DNA from 4 places in the Methylobacterium sp. NPDC080182 genome. Region 2 is predicted to be linked to each of the others. Evidence: predicted binding sites of a transcription regulator. Region 2 holds the regulator's gene; each other region holds the start of a gene.
What was found. Region 2 encodes PhoB, which activates phosphate uptake and scavenging genes when phosphate is short. Its sites were predicted from a motif close to TGTCATNNANCTGTCAT; they were not measured.

Region 1 (7,183 bases), on a different contig from region 2:
CCGGCGCGACCGTGCGGGAACTCGCCCGCAAGGTCGGCGGCTACGGCGGCCTGCAGATGGTCGGCACGCCCGCGCAGGTGGCCGACCGGATGGAGGAGTGGCTGGAGACCCGCGCCTGCGACGGCTTCAACGTGATGTTCCCGTTCGTGCCCGAGGGTCTCGACGACGTGGTCGACCGGCTGGTGCCGGAGCTGCAGCGGCGCGGGCTGTTCCGCCGGGACTACGCGGGGACGACGCTGCGCGACCATCTCGGCCTCGCGCGGCCGGCCAACCGCTTCTTCCCGCCCGACGCCCCGCCCGACGCCCCGGCTCGGCCAGGGGGCTGATCGACCCGCCGCGCGGGCCGGCGCGGTCCCGCGCCGTCGGGGTGCGTGGCGGATCATGCGAACGGCGCGAACCTCCGGTCGTGTCGCGCGGTTATTCTCGGATCGTCGCGCGCCGATGGGAGGGGATCGTGCCCGAGGCTGTTCCGCCCCTGTCCGGGTGCCGCGTCCTCGTCGTCGAGGACGAGTATCTCATCGCCAGCGAGGTCAAGCGCTGGTTGCACAGCGCCGGGGCCGAGGTGATCGGCCCGGTCCCGCGCGCGGATCTCGCCCTGGACCTGATCGCCGAGCAGACGCCCCACGCCGCGGTGCTCGACGTGAATCTGGGCGACGGGAACAGCGTCTATCCGGTCGCCGAGCGTCTCGGCGTCCTCGGCGTGCCGTACCTGTTCGCCACCGGCGACGTGCGGGTTACCGGCGCCCCGGCCGAGGCGAGCCGGCCCATCCTGGAGAAGCCCTTCGTGGCGGCGGAGCTGGTCCGGGCCGTGACCAGGCTCGTCGCGGCCGCCTGAGGCCGCCGCGCCGCCTCAGAGAGGGCCCGGCCCGGGATGCGGGCCCATGCGCCGGCGGTCGTGCTCGATGGCGAAGACGTGGGCGTAGAGGTTCGCGACCCAGCCCCGCCCCTCGACCGTGAGGTCGAGGAACCGGATCGCGTCTCCGATCACGGGCTCGATCTTGCCCCAGAAGAACGACGGGTAGCGCTCCGCGAGGTCGGCCGGGCTGTCGTAGCCGAGTTCCGCGTTGACGCCGATCTCGGCGAATTCGTGGAACAGGGCGTTCAATTTGCGCGGGTAGAGCGGGTCGCCGAGCTGACCGATCAGGTCGGCCGCCCGCAGCAGGCCGGCCTCGGTCCCGGTCTCGCGATGGGAATCGTCCTCGGGGACCGGGAAGCGGGTCAGCTCGATCGCCCGGATGACCCGGGACGCGTCGACGAGATCGTGCGTGCCGAAGCGCTCCTGCACGGCCAGCTTCGAGCGCTCCACGTGGTAGGGTGCCAGCGCCGCGTCAGAGGCGCCCCGGGGCAGGCTGACGGTCGTGCCCTGCGCGTCGATGACGAAGGCCTGCAGCCGGTCTCCGGCGCAGACGCCGCGCACGTAGCCGATGTCGTGGTAGAGGGCGGCCAGGATCATGTGCAGCCAGTCCTCGGGCGTGATGCCCTGCTGCAGGAAGCGGCCGCGGAGGATGTCCTGGGCGACCAGGGTGACGAGGGCCGTGTGGTCGCCGTCATGGTAGAGGGCGTCGCTCCCGACGATCCGCTCGATCGTCAGGCGCGCCGCGGCCTCGATGATCTCGGCGTAGCGCGGCTCCCGGCTGCCGAAGGTCCGCTGGTAGGTCAGGGCCAGGTGCTCGCCGAGGGCGTCGGCGAGCATCTTGGTCGCGTCGAACATGGGATCCTCGCCGTCAGCTGCGTCGGGCGGCGCCGCGCCCGGCCGGGTCGATGGAGATCACGCGGATCGCCCCCCGCGATCGACGAGCCGCTCCTCGAGATAGGCCGCCGCGTCCGCGTAGAGTTCGTAGCGGCGCAGCAGCACTGCCCGCTTCTCGGCCTTGGTCGCCGCGTCGAGCTTGGCGCGGGCCCTGTCGGCGCGGGCGCGCAGCTTCCCGGCGAGCTTCTCGAAGGCGGCATCGATGCGCGCGCCGACCTTCTCGCCCTCGGCGCGCGCCGGATCGGGGTCGACCTGCCGGCGCTTCGGCCCGGCCCTCTTCGCTTCTCCAGCCATGACGCATCTCCGGTCGCCCCGATCGGTGGCGGAACCGTATGACGGAACGATCACGGGCGCGACATGGGATCGGCCGCCGCGGGCGCGGCGCTTTCTCAGGCGTGTCACGGAACGCTGCTCTAGGTCGGCCCCGCGACGCGCAGGAGAACCGGCGATGCGGCCCGACGACAGCTCTGCCCCGGATGCCACCTTGAATGCCAATTCGGATGCCACCCTGGAGGCGATCCGGCGTGACCTCGCCGACAGCTACGACGAGGAGCTGGAACTCGGGCTCGAGGAGGATCGCCTCGACCGGCTCGCGGCCGAGCTCGGCGGCGCGCCGCCCGATCATCTCGACCGCAAGGTCTATTTCCGCGCGCTGCTCCGGCTGCAGCACGAGCTGGTCCGGCTCCAGGACTGGGTGCAGGATCGGAAACTGCGCGTGGTCGTGCTGTTCGAGGGCCGCGACTCGGCCGGCAAGGGCGGCGTGATCAAGCGGATCACCCAGCGCCTCAATCCCCGTGTCTGCCGCGTCGCCGCCTTGCCCGCCCCGAGCGAGCGCGAGCGGACGCAATGGTATTTCCAGCGCTACGTCTCCCATCTGCCCGCCGGCGGCGAGATCGTGCTGTTCGACCGCTCCTGGTACAACCGCGCCGGCGTCGAGCGGGTCATGGGCTTCTGCACCGAGGCGGAGGTCGAGGAGTTCTTCCGGTCGGTCCCCTTATTCGAGCGCATGCTGGTGCGCTCCGGCATCGTCCTGGTGAAGTACTGGTTCTCGATCACCGATGCCGAGCAGGAATTCCGCTTCCGGATGCGGATCCACGATCCGCTCAAGCAGTGGAAGCTGTCGCCCATGGACGTCGAGTCGCGGCGCCGCTGGGAGGACTACACCCGGGCCAAGGAGGACATGCTGGCGCGGACCCATATCCCCGAGGCGCCCTGGTGGGTGGTCGAGGCGGTCGACAAGCGACGGGCCCGCCTGAACTGTATCAGCCACCTGCTCGACCAGATCCCCTATGGCAGCGTGGAGCACCCGGCGGTCCACTTGCCCGAGCGCTTGCGGCACGCGGACTACGTGCGCGGCCCGGTCCCCGCCGCGATGATCGTTCCGGCCGCGTTCTGATCGCGGCGCGGAGACGGCGCGGGAGTCGTGATCCTGTCGCGGTGGCGCGGCTATAGCGCCGCCATGGCGAAGCGCCCCATGACTCTCGACCTGTTCACGACCCTGGATATCGTCGATGACGACGTCTCGGCTGTCGTCGACGCCTATCTGGCCGATCCCACGCCCGGTTCGGTGGCGTTCGGGGACGGCTTCCGCATCGATCCCGCGGCCGCGGTGGCCTCGCATCCCTTCGCCCGGACGCTGATCGATCAGCCCTGGGCCGATGCCGGGCTGCGCCGGGCCGCCATCCGCGCCGCCATCCTGCTGGCGGAGCCGGAGCGGGTCTGACCGGATCGGCCGCCTGTCGCGCGACGGTCGCGCGATATTCGTGGGGCTGGCATGCGGCTGTCATCGCGCTGGCATACCGCTGTCATGCGGCCGTCATGGGCGGGATGGCAGGTCGCCGCCACGGCGAACCTCCCGACCCTATGCCGCCACTCCGCCCGCCCGGTCCTGCCGTGGCGGGCTTTTGTATGCCCGCGGCTCGGCCATCGCGACGACGCGCGTCGGATCCTACGCCTAAAACGGTAGGTGTGCCGACCTCCGACCACACGACGCCCGGTTGTAATCTGGGGCGGAGACGGCGCGGATGAACGGCGCGCCTTCACGGTGAACGATCGGTTTACCCAAACCGCACAATTGCGCCGACCGCCCCGATCCGGGCGCGATCGGCGGGCGTTCTACGGGCAGGTCCACCGGAGACGTGCTGACATGCTGATCCTCAACCCGACGACCGGCCAGATGGTCGAAGTGCGCGTGCCCCGGCCGAAGCCGAAGGCCGCCTGAGCGCGCCTGCTCTCCGTCCGCTTCCCCGCACGCCCGCGGCCCAGGCGGCGTGCCCCTCCAGCCCCGCACGACCCATGCTGCCGACCGATCTCGACCGACCCGCCGAACTGACCCTCTGGCCGGGCTACGCGCCGGCCCGGGTGGCCGTGTCGCACAGTTTCCCGACGCTGCGGGCCGCCCTCGCCGCCGCGGTCGCGGCGATCGACGCTGAGGATGCCAATCCCTGGATCATCACCGAGGGCGGCGACATCCTCGCTCCGGGATGGATCCGCGCGAACACCGCGGGCGCCGTCCTGCAGTAGCCGGACGTCAGCCGGCGAGCTGGTCCGCGCCGCGGTTGCGCCACCGGTACTCGCTCGGCGAGATCCCGTAGCTGTCCTTGAAGCGGCGGCTGAAATGGCTCTGGGTGCAGAAGCCGCAGCTGTAGGCCAGCTCTCCGACGGCCAGATGGGCGAAGCCGGGATCGGCGAGACGCTGCGCGGCGGTCTCCAGCCGCCGCCGCCAGATCCAGTCGGCGATGTTGCGGTCCTGCTCACGGAACAGGGCCTGGAGGTGGCGCAGCGACACGCCGACGGCCGCCGCGAGCCGGGCGGGGTCGAGGTTCAGGTCGCCGAGATGGGCCTCGATGTGGGCCAGCGCGCGCTGGAAGATCAGGACGCCCTGGATGTTCTTGGGGGTCTCGTGCGCGAGGCGTTCCGCGATGCTCGCGACGATGAGATCGACGCCGACCGACGCCATGCGGTTCGACATGTCCGGCGTCAGGCGCTCCGCGTTGCGGACCAGTTCCTGGAAAAAGGTCGTGACCATCGACGTGCCGACTTGATCCGCGCCGATCGTGAGGCACGTGAACCGGCGCGTCGAGCCGAGGGCGCGCTCCAGGGCCGCGCGCGGCAGCTCGACGAACAGCGTCTGCGTGTCGACGTCGGAGGCCATCGTCGCCGGCCGACGGTCCATCACGACGATGTCGCCGGGATTCTGGATCGCGGTGCGGTCGTCCTGCGCGCTGAACACGCGGCCCTTGAGCGTGATGGCGACGTTCAGGGTCTCGTACTTGCCGTGCCGGCGGATCGTGTCCGGGGTCGCGACGGTGGTGACGGCGCTCTGCGTCACGCGCGTGATCAGCAGCGGCCCGACCTCCGCGGCCTCCAGCGTGCCGGTGAAAGCGTGCGCCACGGCAGGCGTAAGTTCGACCGGCACGATCCGCTCGAAGATCGTCTCACGCCAGAGGCGGAAACTGTCTTTCGGCTTGAAATCCGCCGTCGAGAACAAAGTCCTCATCGTAAATTCTTGTATTCATGCTTCGCCGCGCGCGCTCGGGAAAACGGTAGCACGCTTTCAGGCAAGCGCAACGGCGCGGACCAACTTATGAGGGTTCTCGACCTTGTCAGGAGCCCATAACGTGTCCGATTCGACCCTCGTCAGCCCCCAATCCAATATCGTGCTGACGGCAGGGCTCGTCGCTGCCTACGTATCGAACAATCGCGTTCCGACTGCCGACCTCCCGACCCTGATCGCGCAGTGTCACGACGCCATCACCGCGCTGGCCACCAACGGGGCGGCGTCGATCGAGGCGGCGGGGGACACGGACGCGCTGCGCGACCGGCCTACCGCCGCGCAGATCCGCAGCTCGATCCGGCCCGACGGCATCGTGAGCTTCATCGACGGGCGCCGCTACAAGACGCTCAAGCGCCATCTCACGGCCCACGGCCTGCACCCGCAGAGCTACCGCGAGCGCTACGGTCTGCCGGCCGATTATCCGATGGTCGCGCAGGAATATGCCGAGCGCCGGTCCGCGCTGGCGCGCTCCATCGGCCTCGGCGTGCCGGGCGAGCGCGCCGCCTGAGCCGACCCGCCTCGGCAGGCCGCGGCTGATTCGTGGCTGGCGCTCCCGGCCTCAGGCGGCCGCGTGCCGTCCGTCGGGCAGCAGATCCCGGCTCGCCTGCTCGATCCGTTTGAGCCAGTCCTCGGCCGCCGCCGCCCGCAGGGTCGCGGCCTCGGCCCGCGCCTGGGCCTCCCGGACGCGCCGGTCGGCTTCCGCCTCGCGTTCGAGGACCTGCCGCGCCGCCTGCGCCCGCGCTTCCTCCAGGAGCGCCCGCAGGGTCCGGATCTCCTGTTGGGCGGCCTCCAGATCCGCGGCCAGCGTCTCGCAGGCGGTCGATTGCTGGTGCAGGCGCTGATCCTGCGCCTGCTTCGCGACGGTCGCGGCCGACAGGGTGTCGAGGATCTGGCTCCAGTCCGCCACCGGCCGCGACGGCGTCTCCGGATCGGGTTCGGGGGACGCTTCGGAACGCGCCGCCGGGCTCGGCGCGTCGGCTGTGCGCGGGCCGTCGGCGATCCCCGGAGCCGGCTCCGTCGGTTCTCCGCGCTCGCGCGCGATGCGGGCGTCGAGCTGGGCCCAGAACGTCGCGTTCATCGCCGGGGCGATTCCGCCGGGCCCGCGCCGGTCACGAAGCCGCCCGCGTCGCGGAAGCCCGAGCGCTGCCCGCCTGGCCGGTCACCTGTCCGCCCGGCTGCATCACGAATTCCGCGTCGATCGTCTCGGCGATGCGCTGGAGCATCTGCTCCGCCGCCGCGGCCCGCTCCTCGGCGGCCGCGGCCCGGTCCTCGGCGGCCTGGATCAGCTTGATCGCCTGCGCGTGGACCTCGTGGGTCTCCCGCTCGGCCGCCAGCACCTGGGCGCGGGCCGCGTCCATGTCGGCGCGCACCTGCCGCAGCAGGTCCTGAACGTGTGTCTCCTGCTCCTGCGCCCGGTCCTCGACGTCCCGGATGTAGCGCGCCGCGCCCTGCACCCGCTCCAGCAGGTCGGGCCACCGCTCGACCGGCGACGGGTTCTGGTTGCGCCCCTGCGCCGAGACGCGCTCGTCCGCGGCGAGCAGGACGAGGTTGCCGGTGCGGATCCGGGTCGTCGGCTCGCGGGCGTCGCGCGCGACGGAATCGATCTGGTCCAGCGCCTCGGCCTTGGGGTGCTTCGTCTGTTCCATCACGCGTCCTGCCGACAGGGTGCAGCGCAAGCCTTCGGTGAGGCATCGGCGTCCGCCTCACACCGACGGAAAATGGTTAACAACTCCTTAATGTTCGCGCTAGGGTTGCGCTGCCGCGGCGATACCCGCGCGACGTCGCGCGCGGGACCGCCGGATCGCGGGCCGTCTCACGGGTAGCGGACGGGCTGCGGGTCCTCCGGCAGCGGGATGAACTCGGCGTCGTTCGGCACG
Region 2 (7,183 bases):
GCGGGCCTCGACTTCGACCACGGCACCGGTCACGGCGTCGGCGCCTTCCTGTCGGTGCACGAGGGGCCGCAGCGGATCGCCAAGACCGGCACGGTGGCGCTCGAGCCCGGCATGATCCTGTCGAACGAGCCGGGCTACTACGCCCGCGGCGCCTACGGCATCCGGATCGAGAACCTCGTCCTGGTCGAGGCCCGCGCGATCGCGGGCGGGGAGCGCCCGATGCTCGGCTTCGAGACGCTGACGCTCGCTCCCTACGACCGCCGGCTGATCCGGCCGGACCTGCTCGAGCCCGGGGAGCGGGCCTGGATCGACGCCTATCATGCGAGGGTCCGCGAGACCCTGGCGCCCGGGCTCGACACCGCGACGCGCGACTGGCTCGAGCGGGCGACGGCGCCGCTCGAGGGGTGAGCCGGCCGCAGGGGATCCCGGACGCGGTCCGTGGTAAGACCCGACGCCATGGTAAGACCGGACGCCATGGAAACGCCCGCGCCGAGCCCGACACGCCGCGCGTGAAACCGCGACCGCCCCGCGCGCGAAGGGACAGCATGATCCGCCGCCTCGTCCTCCTGATCCTGGCCCTCGCCGCGAGCCTCTCGGCCGCCGCGGCACAGGGGGTCCCGCAGGGCTTCCGCACGCCCGCGGACCTCGTGCGCGCGAGCCTCGTGGCCGAGTCCGCCGCGGTCGCCGGCGCGCAGCCCTTCACGCTGGCGGTGCGGATGCAGGTCAAGCCCGGCTGGCACGTCTACTGGCGCAACCCGGGCGATTCCGGCCTGCCCCCGGAGGTGACCTGGACCGTGCCGGCCGGCTTCAACGCCGGCGCGATCCGGTGGCCGGCGCCGGAGCGCATCCCGATCGCGACCCTCATGAACTACGGCTACGAGGGCGAGGTCACGCTCCTCGTCCCGGTGACGCCGCCGCCGAGCCTCGACCCGGCCGACCCGGTGCGGATCCAGGCCAAGCTGACTTACCTCGTCTGCGAGACCGAGTGCGTGCCCGGCTCGGCCGATCTCGCCCTGACCCTGCCGGTCGGCAACGCCGAGCCGGACCCGGCCAACGCCGCGCTGTTCGCGCGCGCCCGCGCTGCGCTCCCCGTGCCGGCGCTCTGGCCCCTGAGCCTGTCGAGCCAGGGCGACACCCTGCGCCTCGATTTCGCCGCGGCCGGCCTCAAGCCCGAGGCGGTCCGGAACGCCGCGTACTTCCCCTACGCCGAGACCGCGATCGACAACGCCGCCGCGCAGGTGATGAGCGTCGACGGGACCGGCCTGCACCTGACCCTCGCCCGGAGCAGCCCGACCGACCCGGTGCCCGCCGCGCTGCCCGGCGTCCTGACGGTCGAGGCGGTCGACGCCGCCGGGACCCGCCGGCTCGCCTTCGCGTACGGCGACGAGCCGGTCCTCCCGGCCGCCGCGGCGCCGGCCGCGACCGCGCCGCCCGCGACCGCGCCGGCCGCCGCCGACTTCGACGCGCTGACGCTGGCGACCGCCGCGGCCTTCGCCTTCCTCGGCGGCCTGATCCTCAACCTGATGCCCTGCGTCTTCCCGGTCCTGTCGATCAAGGTGCTCGGCCTCGTGCGGCACGCGGGCGAGGGGCCGGCCCGGCTGCGGCTCCACGGCCTCGCCTACACGGCCGGCGTCCTGGCAAGCTTCCTGGCGCTCGCCGCCGCGCTGATCGGCCTGAAGAGCGGCGGGGCCGCGATCGGCTGGGGGTTCCAGCTCCAGTCGCCCGCCATCGTGGCGGGGCTCGCCTACCTGCTGTTCGCGATGGGCCTGAGCCTCTCGGGCGCGGTCCATGTCGGCGGCCGGCTCGCCGGCCTCGGCGACGGCCTCACCCGGCGCGGCGGCCTGAGCGGCTCGTTCTTCACCGGCGTGCTCGCGACCCTGGTGGCGACGCCTTGCACGGCGCCGTTCATGGGCTCGGCGGTGGGCTTCGCGCTGACCCAGAGCGCCGGCGTGGCGCTCGCCGTCTTCGCGAGCCTCGGCCTCGGCCTCGCCCTGCCCTTCCTGCTCCTGACCCTCTGGCCGCCGGCCCTGCGGGCGCTGCCGCGGCCGGGCGCCTGGATGGAGACCCTCAAGCAGGTGCTGGCCTTCCCGGTCTACGCCACCGTGGCGTGGCTGATCTGGGTGCTGGCGCAGCAGGTCGACCCGCGCGGGCTGCTGGCGGCGCTGATCGGCCTCGTCCTCGTGGGCTTCGCCGCCTGGGCCTGGGAGCACGGCCGCGCCGCCCCGCCGCGGGCCGGCCGGGTCGCGCAGGCCGCCGCCGCGCTGGCGCTGATCGCCGTCGGGGCCCTCGCCGTCACCCTGCCCCGGGACCGCGCCGCGCCGGCCGCGCAGGCCGCCGCCGACGGGATCGAGCCGTTCACGCAGGCGCGCCTCGACGCCCTGCTCGACGCGCACCGCCCCGTCTTCGTGGACATGACCGCCGCGTGGTGCATCACCTGCGCGGTCAACGAGGCGACCTCGCTCAACACCAAGGCCGTGCGGGCCGCGATGGCCGAGCGCGGCGTGACCTACATGAAGGGCGACTGGACCAACCAGAACCCCGAGATCACCCGCCTCCTGGAGAAGCACGGGCGCAGCGGCGTCCCGCTCTACCTGCTCTATACCGGGACGGGAGAGCCCCAGGTGCTGCCGCAGATCCTCACCGAGGGGACGGTCCTGGCGGCGCTGGAGGCGGTGCCGGCCGCCTCGGGCCGGAGCGCGGCGCTGGCGCGCTGAGTCCCTGGAGACCGGGACGCGCGAATCTTCGCGGGCCCGTCCCACCGTCTTTACGAGCGGAGCGAAGCAACCCAGCAGCGCCGCGCTCACCGGCGTTCCGCCGCCCTGGGTCGCTTCGCTGCGCTCGCGATGACGGTGCGCCGGAGCGAAGTCCTATCCGGACGGCCCGTGAGGCCGCCTCAGGCCTCCAGCGAGAAGGTCTCGTCGAAGGCGTAGCCCGAGCCCCGGACCGTGCGGATCGGGTCGGTCTGGCGCGGGCCGTTCAGCGCCTTGCGCAGCCGCCCGACATGGACGTCGACGGTGCGCTCGTCGATGTAGACGTCGTGGCCCCACACCCCGTCGAGGAGCTGCTCGCGGGAGAAGACCCGGCCCGGCGCCAGCATCAGGAATTCCAGGAGCCTGAACTCCGTGGGGCCCAGATGCAGCTCCTCGCCGCCGCGGCGGACGCGGTGGCCGGTGCGGTCGAGTTCCAGGTCGCCCGCCGCCAGCCGGTCCGAGACGTGGGCGGGCTTGGCCCGGCGCAGGAGCGCGCGGATCCGGGCGAGCAGCTCCGGGACCGAGAACGGCTTGACGATGTAGTCGTCGGCGCCGGTGCCGAGCCCGCGGACGCGGTCGCCCTCCTCGCCGCGGGCGGTGAGCATGATCACCGGCAGGCGCTCGGTCTCCCGGCGCGCCCGGATCCGACGGCACAGCTCGATCCCCGAGAGGCCGGGCAGCATCCAGTCGAGCAGGACGAGGTCCGGGATCCGCTCCGCCAGGAGCAGCTCGGCGTCGTCGCCGCGCGCCGCCGAATCCACCAGGAAGCCCTCGGCCTCCAGGTTGTAGCGCAGCAGCGTGCTCAGGGCCTCCTCGTCCTCGACGATCAGGACTTGCATGCTCACGTTCGAAAACTCGTTCTGCGGGCGGTCACCGGATGGTGCAGGAGGCGCCGCCCCGCCTCAACCCGCACGGAGAGTGACCCCGGCCGCGCCCACAGGAAGGCGCCGGGGTCGGCGCCTCACGGCGCCTGCACGCCGTCCACGGTCGCGTAGTTCGACGCGTCGTTCTTCGGCCGGTCACCCGCCAGCGTCTCGCCCGTGGCGAGGTAGTGGATCGTCTCGGCGATGTTGGTGGTGTGGTCGCCGATGCGCTCGACGTTCTTCGCGCAGAACAGGAGATGCGTGCAGAACGAGATGTTGCGCGGATCCTCCATCATGTAGGTCAGGAGCTCGCGGAACAGGGAATTGTACAGGGCGTCGATCTCGCCGTCGCGCTCCCAGACGTCGTGGGCCGCCTGGACGTCGCGGCTCCCGTAGGCGTCGAGCACGTCCTTCAGCTGACCCTCGGCGAGGTCGCTCATGTGGCGCACGCCGAGCACGATCTTCTGGGCCGGCGCCTGATCGGAGATCGCCACCACGCGCTTGGCGACGTTCTTGGCGAGGTCGCCGATCCGCTCCAGATCGCCGGAGACGCGGATCGCCGAGATGGTCTCGCGCAGGTCGATCGCCAGGGGCTGGCGCCGGGCGATCAGCAGCACGGCGCGCTCCTCGATGTCCCGCTGCAGCGCGTCGAGGCGCTTGTCGGCGAGGATCACAGCCTGGGCGAGCGTGTCGTCCCGGCGCACGAGGGCGTCGGTCGCCTCCGCGGTCATCTTCTCGGCGACGCCGCCCATCTCCGAGATCGAGCGACGCAGGTTCTCCAGGTCGGTGTCGTAGGAGGTGACGATATGGCCGGGCATGGCGGATCCTTCGATGGGGTCCCGGGGACGGCCCTCCGGGAGGCTTGCGGGACCCGCCGGCGCGCCGGAGACGCGAGCGGCGGTCCCGGGACCGGAGCGGCCCGGCAGACTAGCCGAAGCGGCCGGTGATGTAGTCCTGCGTGCGGCGTTCCGTCGGGTTCATGAACATGCGGTTGGTCGGACCGAACTCGACGAGCTGCCCCAGATACATGAAGGCGGTGAACTGCGAGATGCGCGCCGCCTGCTGCATGTTGTGGGTGACGATCACGATGGTGAACTCGTCGCGCAGCTGCTCGATCAGCTCCTCGATGCGGCCGGTGGAGATCGGGTCGAGCGCCGAGGTCGGCTCGTCGAACAGGATCACCTCCGGCTTCTGCGCCACCGTCCGGGCGATGCACAGGCGCTGCTGCTGGCCGCCCGACAGGCCGGTCCCGGGCTGCCGGAGCTTGTCCTTCACCTCGTCCCAGAGGGCGGCCTTGCGCAGGGATTCCTCGATCCGGCCGTCGAGCTCGGATTTCGGCAGCTTCTCGTAGAGGCGCAGGCCGAAGGCCACGTTGTCGTAGATCGACATCGGGAACGGCGTCGGCTTCTGGAACACCATGCCGATGCGCGAGCGCAGCTCGTTCAGGTCGACGGAGGGGCTGAGGATGTTCTCGCCGTCGAGCAGGATCTCGCCCTCCGCGCGCTGCTCCGGGTAGAGGCTGTAGATCCGGTTGAAGCAGCGCAGCAGGGTGGACTTGCCGCAGCCGGAGGGGCCGATCAGCGCCGTCACCTGCCGGTCGTGGAAGTTGAGGTTGACGTCCTTCAGCCCGTGGAAGCTGCCGTAGTAGAAGTTCAGGTCCTTGACGGCGATCCGCACGGGGCCGCCCTCTTCGGCGCGGTTGCGGTTCAGCTCGACCGTGGGGATCGCGGAGGCGGCGTTCATCGTCGTGTCCTCGAAAGGGGGCTCAGCGCGAGGCCTGCGGCTTGATCACGAGGCGCGCGATGATCGACAGCGCCAGGATGGTGGTGGTGATCAGGAGCGCGCCCGCCCAGGCCAGGCCCTGCCAGTTCGTGTAGGGCGAGAGGGCGAACTGGTAGATCATCACCGGCAGGTTCGCGACGCCGCCCATCAGGTTGGCCGAGAACCAGGAATTGTTGTTGAGCGCGGTGAACAGCAGCGGCGCGGTCTCGCCGGCGATGCGGGCGAGAGCCAGGATGATGCCGGTGACGATGCCGGCCGAGGCCGCCCGCCAGGTCACGCTCATGATCACCGTCGAGGGCGGCGCGCCGAGCGCCGCGCCGGCCTCCCGCAGGGTGCCGGGCACGAGGCGCAGCATGTCCTCGGTGGTGCGCACGATCACCGGCACGGCGATGATCGCCAGCGCCACGCCGCCGGCCCAGCCCGAGTAGGTGCCCATCGGCCGCACCATCAGCGTGTAGACGAACAGGCCGATCAGGATCGACGGCGCCGAGAGCAGGACGTCGTTGAGGAAGCGGATCAGGGCGGCCAGCTTCGAGCCGCGCCCGTACTCGGCCAGGAAGGTCCCGGCCATGACGCCGACCGGCGTGGCGATCAGGATACCGATCCCGGTCAGAACGAGGCTGCCCAGGATGGCGTTGGCGATGCCGCCGCCCTCGGAGCCCGGGCCCGGGGTCGGGTTGGTGAACAGGGTCGGCGTGAAGCCGCGCACGCCCTGGACGATCAGCATCACCAGGATCGAGCCGAGAACCAGGGCGCCGACCACCGTCGCGGCGGCGCAGGCGACGCGCAGGGTCCGGTCGGCGACGCGGCGTCCCTGGCGGACGCGGCCGGGGCGGTGCTGGGCGGCCGGGGCGATCGTGCTGGAGGAAACCATCGCGCGTGCTCCTCAGGCGGACTGGACGCGGCGCGTCAGCAGCCGGGCGATGATGAGCACCACGAAGGTGATCACGAACAGGATGCAGCCCAGCGCCATCAGCGCGTTCAGCTGGAGGCCGTCCGCCTCGTTGAACTCGTTGGCGATGCGCGACGCGATGGTCGAGCTGGGGTCGAAGATCGAGGCCGAGAGCCGGTTGGCGTTGCCGACCACGAAGGTCACCGCCATCGTCTCGCCGAGCGCCCGGCCGAGGCCGAGCATGATCGCGCCGATGATCGAGACGGCCGCCTGCGGCACCAGCACGTGGCGCACGACCTCCCAGGTGGTGCAGCCGATGCCGTAGGCGCTCTCGCGCAGCACGGTCGGGATCTGGTCGAGCATGTCCCGGGCGATCGAGGCGATGAACGGCACGATCATGATCGCCAGGATGATCCCGGCGGTGAAGACGCCGACGCCCGACGGCACCCGGGCGTAGAACAGCGTGCCGACGATCGGCATGCCCTCCACGAGGTTCGAGACCGGGATCTGGACGTAGCGCGCCAGGAGCGGCGCGAACACGAACAGGCCCCACATGCCGTAGATGATGCTCGGCACGGCCGCGAGCAGCTCGATCGTCATGGCGACCGGCTTGCGGGCCCAGCCCGGACAGAGCTGGGTCAGGTAGACCGCGATGCCCAGCGAGACGGGCACGCCGATCAGCAGGGCCAGGAAGGCGGAGGCGACGGTCCCGATCACCGCGACCAGGGCGCCGTACTGCTCGGTCCCGACGTTCCAGGCGCTGGAGGTCAGGAAGCCGAAGCCGAACTCGCGGAAGGCGGGCCAGCCGCCGTACAGGATCGAGCCGAGGATGCCGGCGAGCACGAGCAGCACCAGCAGGGCCGCGCCGTACGAGCAGGTCCGGAACAGCGTGTCGA
Region 3 (7,183 bases), on a different contig from region 2:
CCGAAGCCGCCGTTGCGGAACCCGCCGAAGCCGCCGCCGCGGAAGCCGCCGCCGAACCCGCCACCGTGGAAGCCGCCGCCGAAACCGCCGCCATGGAAGCCGCCGCCGCCGAAGCCGCGCGCGTCCGCGCTGGCCGGCGCCAAGGCCAGAGCACCTGCCGCCAGCAGGGCCGAGCCGAGCACTGCACCCTTCATCACGTCATCTCCGTGGAAACACGCCCTCTGCGGCTAAGAACGCTCGAACCGGTAAAACGGTCCAGCCCCGGCCGCGGCGCGCGGTCGCGAGACGCACCCGGCCGCGTCCGGACCCATGCGGGCGCGGCTCGGACACGAAATTCGCCGCTTTCCAGGGCGAAGGGCGGGCCGAACGAGCTTCGCCGTCCCCGACTCGCCGTCCCCGAGCTGCCTGGAACGAATGATGATGCTGCGCCCGGCTCACGCCCTCTTGATCACGCTGCTCGCCCTCGCGGCCCCGGCCCGGGCGGCCGCCCCGGCCGCGACGGAGCCCTGCCGGGCGGTCGAGGCGCAGGGTGAGACCTTCACGGTCTGCACCATCGACCTCCGGAAGCAGCGGCTGCGGCTGTTCTGGCTCCAGGACGACGGCAAGCCCTACGGCGCCCTCGGCACCCTCGCCGAGAAGCAGGGCGGCCGCCTCGCCTTCGCGATGAACGCCGGCATGTACGACAAGGACCAGGCGCCGGTCGGCCTCTACGTCGAGAACGGGCACGAGCTGAAGCGCGTCTCCACGGCGGACGGGCCGGGCAATTTCCACCTGAAGCCCAACGGGATCTTCTGGCTGAAGGGTGAGCGCGCCGGGGTGGTCGACACGTCCCGCTACCTGCGGGCGAAGATCCGGCCGGATTTCGCCACGCAGTCCGGGCCGATGCTGGTGATCGACGGCCAGATCCACCCGAAGATCGCCGCCGACGGGCCGAGCCAGAAGATCCGCAACGGCGTCGGCGTGCCCGGCGACGGGCACGTGGCGATCTTCGCGATCTCCGAGCGCCCGGTGACCTTCGGGGCCTTCGCGCGGCTGTTCCGCGACGATCTCGGCTGCCGCAACGCCCTGTTCCTCGACGGCTCGGTCTCCAGCCTCTACGCGCCGAACCTCGGCCGCACCGACATCAGCCGCCCTCTCGGGCCGCTGGTCGGCGCGCTGCCGCGGTGAGGGCCGCCCTCAGCGCTGGCCGAAGGCCGTGTCCTTGAACAGGTCCTTGTACTCCCGCGGCTGCGAGCGCCAGTACTGCTTGGGCGCGCGCACCCGGGCGCCGAGCTCGGCGGCGGCGTGCCAGGGCCAGCGCGGATCGTACAGCATGGCGCGGGCGAGCGAGATCGCGTCCGCCCGGCCCTCCTGCAGGATCGTCTCCGCCTGCCGGGCCTCGGTGATCAGCCCGACCGCGATGGTGGTGAGGCCCGTCTCGGCCTTGATCCGCTCGGCGTAGGGCACCTGATAGCCCGGCCCGAGCCTGATCGCCTGCTTGGGCGAGACGCCGCCCGTGGAGACGTGGAGCGCCGGCGATCCCGCCCGCTTGAGCGCCTGGGCCAGCTCCACCGTCTCGTCGAGATCCCAGCCGTCCTCGACCCAGTCGGTGGCCGAGACCCGCAGCCAGACCGGGCTGCCGGCGGGCACGACATCCCGCACCGCGTCGTAGACCTCGAGGGGGAAGCGCATGCGGTTGGCGAGGCTGCCGCCGTATTCATCTGTCCGCTTGTTGGCGATCGGCGACAGGAACTGGTGCAGCAGGTAGCCGTGGGCGCCGTGCAGCTCGACGGCCTCGATACCGAGGCGCACGGCCCGCTTGGCGGTGGCCACGAACTGGTCGCGGACGCGCTTCAGGTCGGCGGCGTCGAGGGCGTTGGGCGGGACCTCGCCCTCCCCGTGCGCGACCGCCGAGGGCGCCTCGGTGCGCCAGCCGTAGGCGTGCTCCGGCGGGATCTGCTGGCCGCCGGCCCAGGGGGCCTCGCTGGAGGCCTTGCGCCCGGCATGGGCGATCTGGATGCAGACCGGGATCGGCGCGTACTCGCGCACGGCGTCGAGCACCCGGCCCAGCGCCCGCTCGCAGCCGTCGTTGTAGAGGCCGAGATCCCAGGCGGTGATCCGCGCCTCCGGGGAGACCGCGGTGGCCTCCAGGGTCAGCAGGCCGGCCCCCGACATGGCGAGCTGGCCGAGATGCATCATGTGCCAGTCGGTCGCCTCGCCGTCCCGCGCCGAGTACTGGCACATCGGCGCGACGAGGATGCGGTTCTCGAGCGTGAGCGCGTCGAGTGTCAGCGGTTCGAACAGGCGAGCGGTCATCGGCAACTCCTGGTGGAGGGTTCACTCTGGCTCAGGACGGGCGCGGCGGCCAGTGCGGTGCGGCAGAGCACCTCTGCGGGCGGGCGGTGCGGGAACTTGCGGATGTGGCCGCCCGTTTCCTGGCCTGTCGCCGCATCGCGGCAATCGACGCGAACCGCCTGAGGGGGCGAGATCGCCCGAGGTCCAGATGATGCTCACCAGACTCGCCGTCCCGCTCGCCCTGGCCGCCGGCTGCGCCGCCCTCGCGGGCACCGCCCAGGCCCAGCCCGCCGCCTTCGGTGGGCCGAAGATGCTGATCCACGGCAATTACTGCGGGCCAGGCAACAACGCGCCGCTCCCGCCGATCGACGCCCTCGACGCCGCCTGTGCCCGGCACGATGCCTGCACGCCGAACGGCGGCCTGCCTTCGGAGGCCTGCAATCTCCGCCTGCAACAGGAGGCGACGCTGATCTCGCGCGATCCGCGGCAGCCGCAGGACGTCCGGTCCCTCGCCGGCCTCGTGGCCGCCACCGCGACGCTGATCCCGTCCGAGCCGAACGCCCGGCGCGTCCCGGCCTCGGTCACCACAGGTCCGACCGCGGGGACCTACGCGCCCGCCCTGACGCAGCCGGCGCCGACGGTCGATATCGACACCGACGACGACGGCGCTGACGCGGATTGAGGCGGATTGAGGCGGGCCGCGATCGCCCGTCAACGCGCAAGCGGCGCGGTCCGGCACCCTACCGGTCCGCGCCGATCCCCCGGTCCTTCAGGCTGTCGCCGATCTCGTCGAGGGCCGCCGCGTCGTCGATCGTCGCCGGCATCGTCCAGGGCTCGTGATCGGCGATGCGCTTCATCGTGGCCCGCAGGATCTTGCCCGACCGGGTCTTGGGCAGCCGCGGCACGGTCAGCGCCAGCTTGAAGGCGGCCACCGGGCCGATCTCGTCCCGCACCTTGGCGACGAGTTCCCGCTCGATCGTCTCGGTCGGCCGGGCGACGCCGGCCTTCAGCACCACGAACCCGCAGGGCACCTCCCCCTTCAGCGCGTCGCGGATGCCGATGACCGCGCATTCCGCCACGTCCGGGTGGCTCGCCAGCACCGCCTCCATGCCGCCGGTGGACAGCCGGTGGCCCGCGACGTTGATGATGTCGTCGGTCCGTCCAAGGACCGTGATGTAGCCGTCGGCGTCGATCACCCCGGCATCCGACGTGTCGTAGTAGCCCGGGAAGGTGGCGAGGTAGCTCGACCGCATCCGGTCGTCCGAGCCCCAGAGCGTCGGCAGGCAGCCGGGCGGCAGGGGCAGGCGGATCGCGATGGTGCCCATGGTGCCCGCCGGAACCGGCTTGCCGCCCTCGTCCAGCACTTCGACCCGGTAGCCCGGCATCGGCACGCAGGTGCTGCCGTGCTTCACCGGCAGGAGGCCGAGGCCCATCGGGTTGCCGGCGATCGGCCAGCCGGTCTCGGTCTGCCACCAATGGTCGACCACCGGCCGGCCCAGCACGCGCTCGGCCCAGGCGACCGAGTCCGGATCGGCGCGCTCGCCCGCCAGGAACAGGCTGCGGAAGGCCGAGAGGTCGTGATCGGCGATCCGGGCGCCCTTCGAATCCTCCTTCTTGATCGCCCGCAGGGCCGTCGGCGCGGTGAACAGGCAGACCACCCCGTACTCGGCGACCACCCGCCAGAAGGCACCGGCATCGGGCGTGCCGACAGGTTTCCCCTCGTAGAGGACCGTGGTGCAGCCGTGCAGGAGCGGCGCGTAGACGATGTAGGAGTGGCCGACGACCCAGCCGATGTCGGAGGCGCAGAAGTAGGTCTCGCCGGGCTGGACGCCGTAGAGGTTCGGCATCGACCAGGCCAGGGCGACGAGGTAGCCGCCGGTGTCGCGGACCACGCCCTTCGGCTTCCCGGTCGTGCCGGAGGTGTAGAGGACGTAGAGCGGGTCGGTGGCGGCGACCGGCACGCACGCCGCGCTCTGCCCCGCCGCCCGGGCGGCCGCGACGGTCTCACCCCAGTCGCGATCCCGGTCCGCGACGAGGGTCGCAGGCCCTTGCGGGCGCTGGAGGATCAGGCAGGCCTCCGGCTTGTGCCGCGAGGCCGCGATCGCCGCGTCGAGGAGCGGCTTGTAGGCGACCACGCGGTTCGGCTCGATCCCGCAGGAGGCGGCGAGCACCACCTTCGGCGCCGCGTCCTCGATCCGCACCGCCAGCTCGCTGGCCGCGAAGCCGCCGAACACCACCGAGTGGACCGCGCCGAGCCGGGCGCAGGCCAGCATGCCGAACAGCGCCTCGGGCACCATCGGCATGTACAGGATCACCCGGTCGCCCTTGCCGACGCCGAGGTCGGCCAGCACGGCGGCCAGCACCGCCACCTCGTCGCGCAGCGCCCGGTAGGTGATGCTGCGCTTGGTCCCGGTCACGGGCGAGTCGTAGCGGATCGCCACCTGATCCGCCCGGCCCCCGTCCGCGTGGCGGTCGACCGCGTTGTGGCAGGCGTTCAGGGTGCCGTCCGGGAACCAGCGTCCGTAGGGGCCGGAATCCGGCGCGAAGGCCCGCTCCGGCGCCCGCGCCCAGTCGAGGGCCCGCGCCGCACCGAGCCAGAACGCCTCGGGGTCGCGGCAGGCCGATTCGTAGATCTCCGGGTAGCGGCCCGGCAGGCTGGCTCTCGTCATCGGTTGGGCGTTTCCTCGCGGACCGCTCTCCGGCGGCGGGCTGCAGAGTAGCCCATTCTCGCGCGCGCGGGAGTGGCCACGGGAGGGAGTGGCCACGGGAGGGAGTGGCCACGGGAGGGAGTGGCCACGGGCGTGACGGCCGCGGCTCGGTGCCCCCCAATGAGAAAACCGCCGCACCGGGGCTCCCGATGCGGCGGTCGTCAGCGTGAATTCGCTATCGGATTGGACGTCTCAGGCGTCAGTGCAACGTGTCGTTGCCCGCCTGAAGCTTGTTGATCTCGTCCTTGAGGAGGAGTTTCCGTCGCTTCAGCTCGGCGATGTGGAGGTCGTTCGCCGAAGGTCTGTGGATCGCTTCCTGAATCTCGCGCTCGAGGGCTTCGTGCTTCCGGGCGAGTTGGTTCAGATGCGTCTGCAGCGACATGAGTCGAATCTCCTGTCATCGTTTCGACACAACGAGATTGGCACAGGATGCCGGACCTGTCGAAGCGTTTTCTGCTGCTAAGTCTGATGATTGCTTACCGCGCCGCCTTGTCCGGCGCCGGAGCGTGACGCATGCTCTCGGGCGACGAACGGTCTTCGGGTTCTCAGGTGACGATGGCGGACGAGGCGGGTGAGGGTGCGCAGTCGGACCTCCAGGGCGAGCTGGCGCGGCTGCGCGAGGAGCACCGGGATCTCGACAGCGCCATCGAGGCGCTGGAGCGCAGCGTCGCCGGGGACCAGCTCCAGATCCAGCGCCTGAAGAAGCGCAAGCTCACGCTGCGCGACCGCATCTATCACATCGAGGATGCGCTCACGCCGGACATCATCGCCTGATGCCGGTGGACGCCCTCCGGCCCCGCCTTGCCGCAGGCCCGCGCCGCCTGTAAGCGCCCTCTTTTGCCGGGATCAACGATGGCGTCGCCTCCTCCGGTCGCGATCATCATGGGCAGCCAGTCCGACTGGGCGACCATGCGTCATGCCGCCGAGACGCTCGACGCGCTCGGCGTACCGTACGACGCGCGCATCGTGTCGGCCCACCGCACGCCGGACCGGCTCGTCGCCTTCGCCAAGGGCGCGGTCGCGGCCGGCCTCAAGGTGGTGATCGCCGGTGCGGGCGGCGCCGCGCACCTGCCCGGCATGGCGGCCGCGATGACCCGCCTGCCGGTCTTCGGCGTGCCGGTGGAGTCGAAGGCCCTCTCCGGCCAGGACAGCCTGCTCTCCATCGTCCAGATGCCGGCGGGCATCCCGGTGGGGACCCTGGCGATCGGCCGGGCCGGGGCGGTGAACGCGGCCCTGCTCGCCGCCGCCGTCCTGGCGCTGACCGATCCGGACCTGGCGGAGCGCCTGGAGGCGTGGCGCGCGGCCCAGAGCGCCTCGGTGGCCGAACGGCCGGTGACGGAAGAGAACGCGTGACGGACAAGATCCTCGGCCCCGGCTCCATCCTCGGCATCGTCGGTGGGGGCCAGCTCGGGCGCATGATCGCGCTCGCGGCGGCCGATTACGGCCTCAAGGCGCATGTCTACGCGCCCGACGCGGACAGCCCCGCCTTCGACGTGGCCGCCCGGACCACCTGCGCGGCCTACGACGACGCCGCGGCGCTGGCGGATTTCGCCCGCGGCGTCGACGTCGTGACCTACGAGTTCGAGAACATCCCGCACGCCACCGCCGACGTCCTCGCCCGGCACGCCGCGCTGCACCCGAACGCGCGCGCGCTCTCGACCACGCAGGACCGGCTCTCCGAGAAGGAGTTCATCAACGGCCTGGGCATCCCGACGGCGCCGTTCCGGGCGGTGGACACGCCCGACGACCTCGACCGGGCGATCGAGCTGATCGGCCTGCCGGCCGTGCTCAAGACCCGCCGCTTCGGCTACGACGGCAAGGGGCAGCGCATGCTCCGCGAGCGGGCCGAGGGCGACCGCAACGCCCTGTTCGCCGAGTTCGGCGGCGCGCCGCTGATCCTGGAGGGCTTCGTGCCGTTCGAGCGCGAGGTCTCGGTGGTGGGCGCGCGCGGGCGCGACGGCAGCTTCGCGGCCTACGACCTCTGCGAGAACGAGCACCGCGACCACATCCTCGCGCTGACCCGGGTGCCGGCGCCCGGCGTGTCCGCCGAGACGGGCCGTGCCGCCGTCGAGATCGCCCGGCGGATCGCCGACGCCCTCGACTATGTCGGCGTGCTCGCCGTCGAGATGTTCCTCGTCCGCGAGGACGGGGCGGAGCGGCTCGTGGTCAACGAGATCGCGCCCCGGGTGCACAATTCCGGC
Region 4 (7,183 bases), on a different contig from region 2:
TCCGGGGCGGGCAGCCAGTAGAGGGCGTAGCGGCGCGACACGTCAGGGCCTCCGATCGCCGGGCGGTCAGGCCGTCGGCGCGTAGGTGCGCGCGTCGGCGGCCCGCCGGGGGCGCACGTCCATGGCATTGCCCCGCCACACGATGGCGCTCCGCATCCAGGCGCCGACCCAGATCGCCGGGATCAGGGCGTCGCGCGCCAGGAAGGCGGCCAGCGTGCGGGGCGAGCGGTGCCAGCCCGCGCGGAGAGCGAGCCGGTGCTCCGCGGCATAGCACAGGGCGGCGAGGCCTGCAGCGCCCGCGAGGCCCGCGAGGCTTCCGGCCCAGAGGGCGACGAGGAGCGCCGGCAGCAGGACGCCGCTGCCGATCTCGGGGGCGAAGAACAGCGGGAAGGTCACGCGGCGCAGGCGCGCCCAGCGCAGCTGCCGCGCCCAGACCTCCCGGAAGCCGCGCGGGCCGAGCGGCTGCTCGAACGGGCTCGCCACGAGGTGGACCCGCTTGCCGGCGGCGCGCACGAGCTTGGTGGCGGCCGCGTCCTCGGCGATCTCGGCCGCGAGCGCCTGGAGGCCACCCTGCGCCTCCAGGAAGGGCTTGTGCCAGAGCATGCTCTTGCCCTGCGCGAAGCCCAGCCCGAAGGCCTCGGCGGCGTATTGCCAGCGCGCCTGCAGGGTGTTCAGGAAGGCGCACTCCACCTCCGCCATGAAGCTGCCCGGGCGGGCGCCGGCCGGGGTGGAGCAGACGAGGCCGGTATCGGCGCGCCACGCCGCCTGGAGGCGCTGGAGGTAGTCCGGCGGCATCGCCACGTTGGAGTCGGCCAACACCACCCAGTCGTGGGCGGCGGCGCGCCAGCCGCGCAGGCAGTTGTTGAGCTTCGGGTTCGCGCTGACGCGCTCGTCGCCGAGGATCAGGCGGGCGGGCACGTGCGGGTGGGCCTCGATCAGGCGCTCCACCATCGGGACGATCGGGTCGGCCGGGTCGGCCACGCAGAAGATCAGCTCGTAGGACGGGTAGTCGAGGCGGAAGCTGCGGAGGAGCATCTCCTCGCTGTAGGCCTCGACCCCGCGCAGGGGGCGGACCAGGGAGACGGGCGCGCCGTCCGGGAACCGCGACGGGCCGTGGTCCCGGCCGAGGCGCCGGGCCGCGACGGCGATGCTGCCGATCTGGACGACGGCCAGGAGCGCGCCGAGGGACAGGGCCGGCACCGTGGCGTCAATCATGCGGATCCCTCGTGCGATCGGGCGAGCGGTCCGGTCCGCTAGCGGCCGGACCGCGTCAGGCGTGTGACAGCGCCGCCCGACGCTCTCGGACACGCTCTAGGACACGCTCTCGGACACGCTCGCCGACGCGCGGCGTCGCGGGCCGTCACCCAACCGTCACCGCGCGGTTTTAATCCCCGCTCACCACGAAAGATTCCGCGCGAGGGTTCATGTCCGATACCGCCGTGATGCCGTCGGGGGCGGTGAAAGGCCGGCAGGCGGGCGGCCCGCGCCTCGACCACGGGATGCATCTCGGCGGTGTCGTCGCGTTCCTCCTCGTCCTCGTGGCGGGCCTGGGCTACGCGGTGGTGAGCCTCATCGCGGACATGAACGCGGTCGGGGAGGCGCCCCTGGCCTACGGCGCCTTCGCGCTGCTCGGCCTCGCCCTGCTGATCGCCCTCGCCTTCGAGTTCGTGAACGGCTTCCACGACACCGCCAACGCGGTCGCCACGGTGATCTACACCCACTCGATGCCGCCGCTCGTCGCGGTGATCTGGTCGGGCGTCTTCAACTTCCTCGGCGTGATGCTGTCCTCCGGCGCGGTGGCCTACGCGATCGTCACGCTGCTGCCGGTCGAGCTGATCCTCAACGTCGGCTCGCACGCGGGCTACGCGATGATCTTCGCGCTGCTGCTGGCGGCCATCATCTGGAACCTCGGGACCTGGGCGTTCGGGCTGCCGAACTCGTCGTCCCACGCGCTGATCGGCTCGGTGCTCGGCGTCGGCCTCGCCAACCAGCTGATGAACGGCGGCGACGGCACTGCTGGCGTCGACTGGACCCAGGCGCTCAACGTGTTCAAGGCGCTGCTGTTATCCCCGGTCTGCGGCTTCGTGCTCGCGGCGCTGCTGCTGCTCGCCCTGAAGGTCACGGTCCGCCGCAGGGACCTCTACGAGGCGCCCGCGGGCGAGGCGCCGCCGCCCCCGTGGATCCGCGGCCTGCTGATCCTCACCTGCACGCTGGTCTCGTTCTTCCACGGCGGCAATGACGGGCAGAAGGGCATGGGCCTGATCATGCTGATCCTGATCGGCGCCGCCCCCACCGCCTACGCGCTTAACCGCACCATGGCGGACGACACGACGCCCGCCTTCGTGCAGGCCTCGACGGCGGCGAGCGCGGTGTTCTCCGCCCGCGCCCCCGGCGCGGCGGTTCCGGACGCCGCGGCCGCGCGCCGGACCGTGACGGAGGCGCTCAAGACCAAGGCGCTGAACACGCCGCCCGTCTACGCGGCGCTGGCGGCGCTCTCGGACGACATCGCCGCCAGCGTGAAGAATTACGGCGCGATCCGCACGGTGCCGGCCGCCCAGACCCAGAACCTGCGCAGCGACATGTACCTCGCCGCCGACGCGGTGCGCGTGCTGCCGGGCGCCGGGGCCGACTTCTCGGAGGCCGAAAAGGCCGACCTGAAGCGCTACGCGGGCCTGCTCAACGACGGCACGCGCTACATCCCGGGCTGGGTCAAGGTCTGCGTCGCCCTGGCGCTGGGTCTCGGCACCATGGTCGGATGGAAGCGCATCGTCGTCACGGTGGGCGAGAAGATCGGCAAGACCCACCTGACCTACGCGCAGGGCGCCTCGGCCGAGATCGTCGCCGCCGGCACGATCGAGCTGGCCGAGCTCTACGGCCTGCCGGTCTCGACCACCCACATCCTGTCGTCGGGCGTCGCCGGCACGATGGCGGCCAACGGCTCGGGGCTCCAGATGTCCACGGTGCGCAACATGGCGCTCGCCTGGATCCTGACCCTGCCGGCGGCGATCACCCTCGCAGCCGCTCTGTTCTACCTCCTGCGCCACCTGTTCTGACGCGGGTCCGGCCGGACGGGCCGGAGACCGCGCTCCGCCCCCCGACGAAGCGACCCGGTCTCCGGCCTCCCGCAGCGCGCCCCGGCGCTTCAGGAACTCGCCATCGCCCGCACGAAGGCCAGGCAGGTCCGGCGCGCCGCCGGACTGTCGATCGCCACGAAGGCCGAGACGAGGTCGGCCGCCTGGGTCATGGCCGCGTCGGGCCGGTCGGCATCCGGGTAGAAGCTCGCCACCGGCACGTCGAGGATGCCGGCGATGCGGCTCAGGGCGTCGCTCGTGCGCGCCGCCCCCGGTAACGGCGCGCGGTCCCGGGCCGGATCCGCGGAAGCGTCGGGCGTCATCGCTCAGGCCGCCTTGTGGCCGAGCTGGATCGCCCGGGCGATCTCCGAGCGCCGCGCGGCGTAGCCCGGGGCCACCATCGGGTAGTCGGCCGGCAGGCCGTACTTGGCCCGGTACCGCTCGGGGGTGAGGCCGTGCGCGGTGAGGTGGCGCTTCAGGGTCTGGTAGGACCGGCCGTCGATGAAGCTGATCAGGCCGTCCTGCTGGATCGAGGCATCGACCTGCGACTGGCTCAGCCCGACCCCGCCGAACTCCGACGGCGCGCAGCGGAGCACCGCGATCGCCGTGTGCACTTGGTCGATCAGCGCCGGCAGCGCCGTGACCTCGATCGCGTTGCGCGAGACGTAGGCCGCGACGATCGCGCCGACCTTCTCCAGCATGAAGGTTGAACGGTGGTCGGTGAGGTGGTCCATCTGAGACATCGCTGTTCGAGGGCGTCCCGATCCTCGTGCCTCGTCTCCGGTGGGTCCGCTCGCGCGGGCTTTGCGGGACGAAACCGAGGCGACGGGCCAGCCGAGGGATTTCTACCTCAAGTTGATTTCACTCCGTTTCTTGAGGTTGCAGATAATATACAATATGAGCGGTCGGCGGTTTGTCCGGCAGCGCGAGGTTTTTTGCTCCACCGCGCAACCGGCGGCATTCCCGCCATGGTTACTGATACGTTCACTGATTTCGGCCGCTGAGATCGGCGTCTGAACCGGATATCGGCATCGGCCGATCCCGGCGGCGCGCAACCTCGGGGGGCCCCCGGCGCCGATCCGGGGCCGCTCGGTCGCGGTGGTCGCGCGCCTGACCGATCCCGCCCGCGCGGCGTGCGGCCACGCCCGTCTCGCCCCGCTCCGGGGCCAGGCGCGACCCGCCGCCCTGGCCGCGCCGGGGCGGCGGGCCGTCTCACGCCGCGCGGTCGCTCCGGCGCAGGCTCGCCGGCATGGCGAAGAGCGCGAGCCCGGCGGCGGCGAGGCAGAGCACGCCGATCCCGTAGAGCGCGGGCGTCGTCGAGCCGGTGAGATCCTTCACCCAGCCGACCATCACCGGGCTGACGATGCCACCGAACTGCCCGAGCGTGTTGATCAGCGCGATCCCGCCCGCCGCGCCGACGCCGGTGACGAGCTTGGCCGGCAGGGTCCAGAAGGTCGGGATCGAGGCGACGATGCCGGCCCCCAGCAGCGCCAGGGCGAACATCAGCGGCACGATGTGCTTGTCGAACAGGCCGGCGCCGAAGAAGCCGAGCGCCGCCGCGATGGCGAGGCCCGCGACGAATTTCGGCCGCTCGCCCGAGGCGTCGGACAGGCGCCCGATCACCACCATGCTGATCGCCCCGCAGATGTAAGGGATCGCCGTCAGGAAGCCCACCGAGGCCGCCTGCCCGCCGCTCGCGGTCTTGATCAGGTCCGGCCCCCAGAAGTTCAGGCCGTACGAGCCGATCTGGAGCAGGAAGTAGATCAGCGCGATCATCAGGAAGCCGGGCTGCTTGATCGCCCCGATCAGCGAGTGGTCGCCGATGTCCCGGTTGTGGTGTGCGATCCGGCTCGACAGGAGCGCCTTCTCGGGCTCGGACAGCCAGCGGGCATCAGCGATCCGGTCGTCGAGGCGCGTCAGCACGAGCATTCCGAGCACGAGGCAGGGCAGGCCGCCGGCCAGGAACAGCCATTGCCAGCCGGCGAGGCCGCCGACGCCGTTGAGGCCGCCGAGGATCAGGCCCGCCACCGGCGCCCCGAAGATCCCCGAGAAGGCCGAGGCCACGAACATGAACGAGGTGATGCGGCCGCGATGCGAGGCCGGGAACCAGATGGTCAGGTAATAGAGGATGCCCGGCGCGAAGCCCGCCTCCATGGCGCCGATCAGGAAGCGCAGGGCGTAGAAGTGCCACTCGCTGCGGATGAAGATCATCAGCGCGGTGGCGATGCCCCAGGAGATCATGATCCGGGCGATCCAGCGCCGCGCCCCGACCCGGTAGAGGAACAGGTTCGAGGGCACCTCGAAGATCACGTAGCCGACGACAAACATGCTCGCGCCGAGCCCGTAGGCGACGTTGCTGAAGCCGAGGTCGCTCTGGAGCTGGAATTTGGCGAAGCTGATGTTGATGCGGTCGAAGAACGCGAACATGTAGCAGATCATGATCAGCGGCATGAGCCGCCACGCGACCTTGCGGACGACGCCGGTCTCCGTCACCGCGCCGGCCTCGGCGGCGGCCGGCGACCCGGACAGGGCTGCAGTCATGGTTTCCTCCGTGGTGTGTTCTTGAGGGACGTGTCGTGGGCGGTGCCGCCTTCGGGCGGGCGGCTTCCCGCGAAGTCAGGTTCGGTCGCAGCTCACGGCACACGACGGCGACGCCGCCTTCGCCGGATGAGGCGCGGGTCCCCTCTCCCGTGCGGGAGAGGGACAGGGTGAGGGATCAGGTCTGTCCGGATGAGAAGCGTCCTGCCGGCGCGTCGACGGTGTGCCGCATCCGGAGAGTTCTCATCCCTCACCCCGACCCTCTCCCGAACGGGAGAGGGAGCGCGTCGCGTCCAAAGCGTGGGGCGGGCCATTGTGAGCCCGCCCCTCCCCGTCTCCGGCTCAGGCCGCCCGGGCGGGGGCCGGATGCAGGTCGCAGGGCCGTCCGGCCTTGGCGACCTGGCCGGGCACGTCGTGGCCGACGAGGCGCGGCAGGTCCCGCGACAGGCCGATCAGCGCCGGGAGGTCGAGGCCTGTCGGCAGGCCCATCTCGTGGGCCATGCTGACGAGATCCTCGGTGCAGATGTTGCCGGTGGCACCGGGCGCGAACGGGCAGCCGCCCAGGCCGCCGAGCGCCGCATCGAAGCGCCGGGCGCCCGCGTCGTAGGCCGCCAGCACGTTGGCGAGGCCGAGGCCGCGCGTGTTGTGGAAGTGGAGCGTCAGGCGCCCGGGACCGACCAGGGGCAGGACCCGCGCGACGAGGCGGCTCACCTGCCGGGGATTGGCCATGCCGGTCGTGTCGGCCAGCGTCACCCCGTCGACGCCCAGCGACAGGTAGCGCTCCACCTGCGCGACGACCCTGTCGGCCGGCTGGTCGCCCTCGAACGGGCAGCCGAAGGCGGTCGCCACCGTGGCGTTGGTGCTGAGCGGGGCGCCGCGCACCGAATCCATGATCCGCGCGAAGCCGGCGATCGAGTCGGCCGGGCTCATGCCCATGTTGGCGCGGTTGTGGGTCTCACTCACCGAGGCGACGAGGTTGATCTCGTCGACCCTGGCGGCGAGCGCCCGCTCGGCGCCCTTCGGGTTCGGCACCAGGGCGACGTAGACGGTCCCGGACCGGCGCCGGATCCCGGAGAAGACCTCGGCCGCGTCGGCGAGCGCCGGCACCGCCTTCGGCGAGACGAAGGACGAGACCTCGATCCGGCTGAAGCCGGCCGCCGCCAGGGCATCGATCAGGCGGATCTTCTCCGCCGTTGGCACGAAGACCGGCTCGATCTGGAAGCCGTCGCGGGTCGCGACCTCCTGGACGATCAGCGCGTCGCCGCTCATGCCACGGCTCCCTTCTCGCGCAGCGCGGCGATGCGCGCCGGGTCGAGACCGAGTTCGGCGAGCACGGAATCGGTGTGGGCGCCGAGGGCCGGCCCCTGCCAGCGGACCTCGCCGGGCGTGTCGGAGAGCTTCGGCACGATGCCGGGCATCTTCACCGCGGTCCCGCCAGGCAGCTCCGCCTGCAGGATCATGTCGCGCGCCTGATAATGCGGGTCGGCCACGATGTCGGCCACCGAGTAGATGCGGCCAGCCGGCACGTCGGCGGCGTCGAGGGCGGCGAGCGCCTCCTCGACCGTCTGCGTCTT

Region 1: ppk2 (polyphosphate kinase 2) is a predicted target of PhoB. The motif match lies at 2,083-2,099, and genes of this name have one in related genera.
Region 3: ACQKQD_RS09960 (YdcH family protein) is a predicted target of PhoB. The motif match lies at 5,378-5,394, and genes of this name have one in related genera.
Region 4: ACQKQD_RS23110 (inorganic phosphate transporter) is a predicted target of PhoB. The motif match lies at 1,359-1,375, and genes of this name have one in related genera.

The regions. Positions count from the first base shown of each region.
Region 1 covers NZ_JBNNWO010000001.1:55,042-62,224, forward strand. Annotated here, with positions in the region: gene ACQKQD_RS00230 (LLM class flavin-dependent oxidoreductase) at 1-326, shown strand, start outside; gene ACQKQD_RS00235 (response regulator) at 455-835, shown strand; gene ACQKQD_RS00240 (hypothetical protein) at 851-1,711, opposite strand; gene ACQKQD_RS00245 (hypothetical protein) at 1,769-2,044, opposite strand; gene ppk2 (polyphosphate kinase 2) at 2,199-3,146, shown strand; gene ACQKQD_RS00255 (hypothetical protein) at 3,225-3,473, shown strand; gene ACQKQD_RS00260 (hypothetical protein) at 4,046-4,273, shown strand; gene ACQKQD_RS00265 (helix-turn-helix domain-containing protein) at 4,281-5,249, opposite strand; gene ACQKQD_RS00270 (MucR family transcriptional regulator) at 5,371-5,814, shown strand; gene ACQKQD_RS00275 (hypothetical protein) at 5,866-6,384, opposite strand; gene ACQKQD_RS00280 (hypothetical protein) at 6,416-6,952, opposite strand; gene ACQKQD_RS00285 (pirin family protein) at 7,120-7,183, opposite strand, start outside.
Region 2 covers NZ_JBNNWO010000016.1:59,295-66,477, reverse strand. Annotated here, with positions in the region: gene ACQKQD_RS25380 (aminopeptidase P family protein) at 1-408, shown strand, start outside; gene ACQKQD_RS25375 (protein-disulfide reductase DsbD family protein) at 546-2,714, shown strand; gene phoB (phosphate regulon transcriptional regulator PhoB) at 2,894-3,589, opposite strand; gene phoU (phosphate signaling complex protein PhoU) at 3,712-4,431, opposite strand; gene pstB (phosphate ABC transporter ATP-binding protein PstB) at 4,541-5,356, opposite strand; gene pstA (phosphate ABC transporter permease PstA) at 5,379-6,269, opposite strand; gene pstC (phosphate ABC transporter permease subunit PstC) at 6,282-7,183, opposite strand, start outside.
Region 3 covers NZ_JBNNWO010000004.1:280,788-287,970, reverse strand. Annotated here, with positions in the region: gene ACQKQD_RS09985 (hypothetical protein) at 1-194, opposite strand, end outside; gene ACQKQD_RS09980 (phosphodiester glycosidase family protein) at 418-1,167, shown strand; gene ACQKQD_RS09975 (NADH:flavin oxidoreductase/NADH oxidase) at 1,177-2,295, opposite strand; gene ACQKQD_RS09970 (hypothetical protein) at 2,483-2,956, shown strand; gene ACQKQD_RS09965 (propionyl-CoA synthetase) at 3,015-4,943, opposite strand; gene ACQKQD_RS09960 (YdcH family protein) at 5,182-5,364, opposite strand; gene ACQKQD_RS09955 (YdcH family protein) at 5,496-5,756, shown strand; gene purE (5-(carboxyamino)imidazole ribonucleotide mutase) at 5,835-6,335, shown strand; gene ACQKQD_RS09945 (5-(carboxyamino)imidazole ribonucleotide synthase) at 6,332-7,183, shown strand, end outside.
Region 4 covers NZ_JBNNWO010000014.1:14,146-21,328, forward strand. Annotated here, with positions in the region: gene ACQKQD_RS23100 (DUF1045 domain-containing protein) at 1-41, opposite strand, end outside; gene ACQKQD_RS23105 (ceramide glucosyltransferase) at 67-1,215, opposite strand; gene ACQKQD_RS23110 (inorganic phosphate transporter) at 1,425-3,053, shown strand; gene ACQKQD_RS23115 (hypothetical protein) at 3,143-3,394, opposite strand; gene ACQKQD_RS23120 (MucR family transcriptional regulator) at 3,398-3,805, opposite strand; gene ACQKQD_RS23125 (MFS transporter) at 4,284-5,612, opposite strand; gene ACQKQD_RS23130 (hydroxymethylglutaryl-CoA lyase) at 5,952-6,878, opposite strand; gene ACQKQD_RS23135 (CaiB/BaiF CoA transferase family protein) at 6,875-7,183, opposite strand, start outside.